Regions from separate parts of the Streptomyces sp. NA04227 genome, predicted to be linked through region 2. Evidence: riboswitches for the same ligand, from Rfam matches in the RefSeq annotation. Region 2 holds a riboswitch; the other holds the start of a gene.
The links. A riboswitch is a leader RNA that binds a small molecule or an ion and turns the genes downstream of it on or off. The one in region 2 is predicted to bind cyclic di-AMP.
Positions count from the first base shown of each region.

Region 1: linked by a shared signal. The riboswitch ahead of HUT18_RS18770 (M23 family metallopeptidase) and the one ahead of HUT18_RS31395 (LysM peptidoglycan-binding domain-containing M23 family metallopeptidase) in region 2 are both predicted to bind cyclic di-AMP.

Region 1 is NZ_CP054918.1:4,401,992-4,404,183, forward strand. It holds gene HUT18_RS18765 (PP2C family protein-serine/threonine phosphatase) at 1-634, shown strand, start outside; cyclic di-AMP (ydaO/yuaA leader) riboswitch at 857-1,001, shown strand; gene HUT18_RS18770 (M23 family metallopeptidase) at 1,013-2,062, shown strand; gene HUT18_RS18775 (PrsW family glutamic-type intramembrane protease) at 2,175-2,192, opposite strand, start outside.
Region 2 is NZ_CP054918.1:7,466,836-7,469,027, reverse strand. It holds gene HUT18_RS31400 (SGNH/GDSL hydrolase family protein) at 1-164, opposite strand, end outside; gene HUT18_RS31395 (LysM peptidoglycan-binding domain-containing M23 family metallopeptidase) at 415-1,269, opposite strand; cyclic di-AMP (ydaO/yuaA leader) riboswitch at 1,274-1,429, opposite strand; gene HUT18_RS31390 (tyrosine-protein phosphatase) at 1,882-2,192, shown strand, end outside.

The sequences.
Region 1 (2,192 bases), 3.1 Mb from region 2:
GCGCGGCAAGGGCATGGGCGCGGTGGCGACCGTGGCCGTGCTCATCGGCACCTTCCGGGAGGCCGCCGAACAGGAGGTCACCCTGGAGGCGGTGGCCCGCCGCCTGGAACACGCCCTGGCCCGGGAGGCCGCACTGCGCAGCGGCATCGACGGCTTCGAGGACTTCACCACCGCCGTGCTCGCCGAGATCGTGCACGAGGGCCGGGTGGTACGGCTGCTCAACCGGGGGCACCCCGGGCCGCTGCTGCTCGACGGCGACGGCGGGCTGCGCGTCCTCACGGCGGACCGGGCCGCGCTGCCGATCGGCCTGGCCGAGCTCGGCGGCGCGGGCGCCGACCGTGTCCAGGAGATCGACTTCCCGCTCGGCGCCACCCTGCTCTTCCACACCGACGGACTCCTTGAAGCACGCAACGCGGACGGCGTCTTCTACGACCCGGTGTCCCGTCTGGAGGGGCGGGTGTTCCCGGCGCCGGGCGTGCTGCTGGCCACTCTGGTGAAGGAAGTGGTCCGGCACACCGACGGCGGCGCGACGGACGACATGGCGCTGCTCGCGGTGCGGCGCCCGGTCACGGCGCCGCCCGACGACACAGGGGCCGACGACTCCGTGGCGGGGACGCGGAGTGACTTTCGGTGAGTGGGCGATGCCACTGAATAACAACTGACACACCGTCAGGAGATTGTGGGTTTGGGAAGTTGGCGAAAATCGCGTCCAACTCGCCCCATGCGGCACCCTTATGTCCGCAAAATTTCTTGCGCCGACGTCAAGGATCACGGGGAACTCTTGGAATACGGGGTCCGGGTCTATTAACGTTCGATAACGCAGCGCGGTCGTCACAGCCGTCACAAGGGTCGGCTCCGTGCTCATGCGCCTAATCCCGCAAGGGAGCCGGGGAACCACCTTTTTGGGGTGAATCGGTCGCCTTTCCTTCGAGGGGCGACGGTAGGAGACCTTCCTGCTCCGAACCCGTCAGCTAACCCGGTAGGCGAGAAGGAAGGAAAGGAGCACGCCTCCGTGGCGTCCAACGGCCCTGCCACCCGCACCGGTTACTTGCCCAGTGACGAGGACTACGGCTTCGAGGAGCCCCTCCCGCAAGCCGGGGAGTGGAATCCCACCGCCGAGTCCGTCCGCCCGGTACGCGGCAGACACCGCGTCATCAAGCAGCGGGGCGGCCTCGCGCGCAGCTCCACGGTCCTCGGTGTCGGTGTCATCGCCGCCGTGGGCGCGGGCGGCATCGCGACCGCACAGGGCGGCAAGCCCGCGGTGCAGATATCCGTCCCGGACGTCGCGAAGGTCACCGACTCCCTGCCCGAGGCCAAGTCCCTGCCCGGCGTGGGCTCGCTGGTCTCCGGCTCCGAGGAAGCGGCCGCCGACCCGGCCGCCGCGGCCCCGCTGAGCACCGCTGCCCGTGGCGTCTCGCCCGAGGCCGGTGAGAACCTCCGCAACCGCATCCTCCAGCAGGCCGAGCAGCAGGAGGACGCCGCCGCGAGCGCCGCGCAGCAGGCCGCCGAGCAGGCCGCGGCGAAGAAGGCCGCCGAGGAGGCGGCCGAGCAGCAGAGCAAGGCGAAGGCGGAAGCCGACGCCAAGGCCGAGGCCGCCAAGAAGGCGGCCGAGGAGGAGGCCCGCCGCAAGGCCGAGGCCGAGCGCCTGGCCAAGCTGGCCCGCAGCTACTCGCTGCCGACCTCCTCGTACACCCTCACCTCGCACTTCGGCGACGCCGGTTCGATGTGGTCCTCCGGCTACCACACCGGCCTCGACTTCGCCGCCCCGACCGGCACCCCGGTCAAGGCCGTGCACTCCGGCACCGTCAAGGAGGCCGGCTGGTCCGGCGCCTACGGCTACCGCACGGTCCTGGAACTCGAGGACGGCACCGAGATCTGGTACTGCCACCAGTCCTCGATGAGCGTCAGCGTCGGCCAGCAGGTCACCACCGGCGACGTCATCGGCCGCGTCGGCTCGACCGGCAACTCCTCCGGCCCGCACCTGCACGTCGAGGTCCACACCCCGGGCGGCACCGGCATCGACCCGCTGGGCTGGCTCCAGTCCAAGGGACTCAACCCCTGAGACACCCGCTGCGGCGGATGCGCCGAAGCACACGTACACGGCACACGGCACCTCATGGCGTACTCACGCCGTGGGGTGCCGTTGTCGTTGCGGTGCCCCACGGCGCCCGGGGTCACCAATGCCGTTGTCG
Region 2 (2,192 bases):
CTGTGTTCGGGGACTCGGTCGTCGAGCAGGACTGCCAGCCGGTCGGCCCAGCCGAGACAGGAACCGCCGGGGCCCGGGTCGCCCACGCCTTCGGTGAAGCTGTCGCCGATCGCAGCGTAGGACCTGATTTCGTCACGTGAGGAAGATGTCGACTCTGCTGCCACGTCAGCGTATTTTTCACCTCCACGCGTGACCTACGCCACCGTAATAAGGGCTTGACGGCTCGTGAGATACGCCACCAGGAAAATTTCCGCCAACTCGGAATAGCCGAAGGGGTGTCGGACGACACATCAGGGCCGCGACGCACCCTTTGGTACGTCGCGGCCCTGATCGTTTACCGCGTTCCGGTTCGGCCCGGCGACGGCGTCCGCGCGCTTTCGTTCAGACGCCCTCGCGGGTTGGTGCCGGATTGACTCAGATGGTCACACCGTGGGCACGCAGATAGCCCAGCGGGTCGATGTCGGAACCGTAGTCCGGGCCGGTGCGGATCTCGAAGTGCAGGTGCGGCCCGGTGACATTGCCGGTCGCGCCGGACAGGCCGATCTCCTGGCCGCCGCTCACGCTCTGACCGGCCGAGACGGAGATCTGGGAGAGGTGCGCGTACTGGGCGTAGCGGCCGTCCTCGAGCTGGAGCACGACCTGGTTGCCGTAGGCACCGCCCGGACCGGCCGACACGACGGTCGCCGGGCCGACGGCCTTCAGGCTGGTCCCGGTCGGCACCGCGAAGTCGACACCAGTGTGGTAACCGCTGGACCACATGCTGCCGGACTGGTGGTACGGCGTGCCGACGGAGCCGGCGACGGGCAGCGTCCAACCCGTGGCGGCGGGCGCGGCCTTGGCCTGCTTCTTCGGGGCTTCCTTCTTGGGCGCGGCCTGCTTCTTCGGGGCCTGAGGCTTCTCGGCCTTGGCGCCGAGGGTCAGCTTCAGGCCCGGGCGGATCAGCGCGGGGTCGGAGCCGATGGCCTCGCGGTTGTCGGCGTACAGCTTCTTCCAGCCGCCGCTGACGTGCTGCTCCTGGGCGATCTTCGACAGGTGGTCGCCCGGAACCACGGTGTAGGTCTCGGGGGCCTTCTTGGCCTTCTTCTTCGGCTTCTCGGCGGCCTTGGTGACGCTCTTCTGCTTGACGTCGGCGCCCTGCGCGGCGGCCGCGTGGGCGCCGGTGGCGCCGATCAGCGGGAGCGCGAGTGCCGCGCCGCCCGTGGAGGCGACGGCGAGCGTACGCAGCAGGCGACGCGAGGTGGGACGGCGGTGCTTGCCCTTTGCAGGCATGGCGGATTCCTCTCCGGCGCCTGCGAGGTGAGCTGTCGGGTTCGGGCTGGAGATGCCCGGCCGTGATACGGCACGACTTCACCCCTAGCCGGTCCACTCGGGACCCGGCCTACTACCTGTGGTTTCCCCGCTCCTGCCGATTCTTAGGTGAGTGCGGATTCCGGGCGGCGGCAGGATTAGGCGTCCGTCCGGATTGAGCGCGACGTTAAGCGAACCGGAATACGGACGACAAGCCGGGAATTCCCACCCACATTCCTTTCTTGATCCCTCGGAGAATTCAGCGGTCACACTCCGTGGAATCTCGATCTTCCGGCCACTCGGAAATCCTTGCCGCGCTTGAGGGTGCGAAACCGGCCGCCGCCACCGACCGTCACGAATATGATCCCGCTCACTCGCATCAAGGCCAGGAGACTTTATTCCGGGGCCACTTGGAAATCAGATGCCATTTCGGGCAATACGGGCATCGCGCGGTGTTGCCTTCGCCATGAACCACGGCACACACATGGCCCTCGCACGCGGTCAGCGGCGATGATGACGGCCGCGACGTGTGTCGTATCGTCGAAATCGTGTCCGCCCGCGAACCACGTCGGCGGCCCGCCGGGAGGAGCCCCAGTGACGCAGCAGGTGCCGTCGACAGAACCGCAGCTGACCGGCGTACGGAACTTCCGTGACGTGGGCGGACTGCCGACCGTGGACGGCAGGCGCGTCAGGCCGGGTGTGCTGTACCGCAGCGGGCACCTGGCCCACGCCACCGACGAGGACACCGCCTTCCTCACCTCGCTCGGCCTGCACACCGTCTTCGACTTCCGCAACGCCGGCGACCAGGCACTCGAAGGTCCGGACGTCGAGCTGCCCGGCGTACGCAACCTGAACCTGCCGCTGACCGACCCGGCCTCCGGCGTCGAGTTCTGGTCCATGGTCCG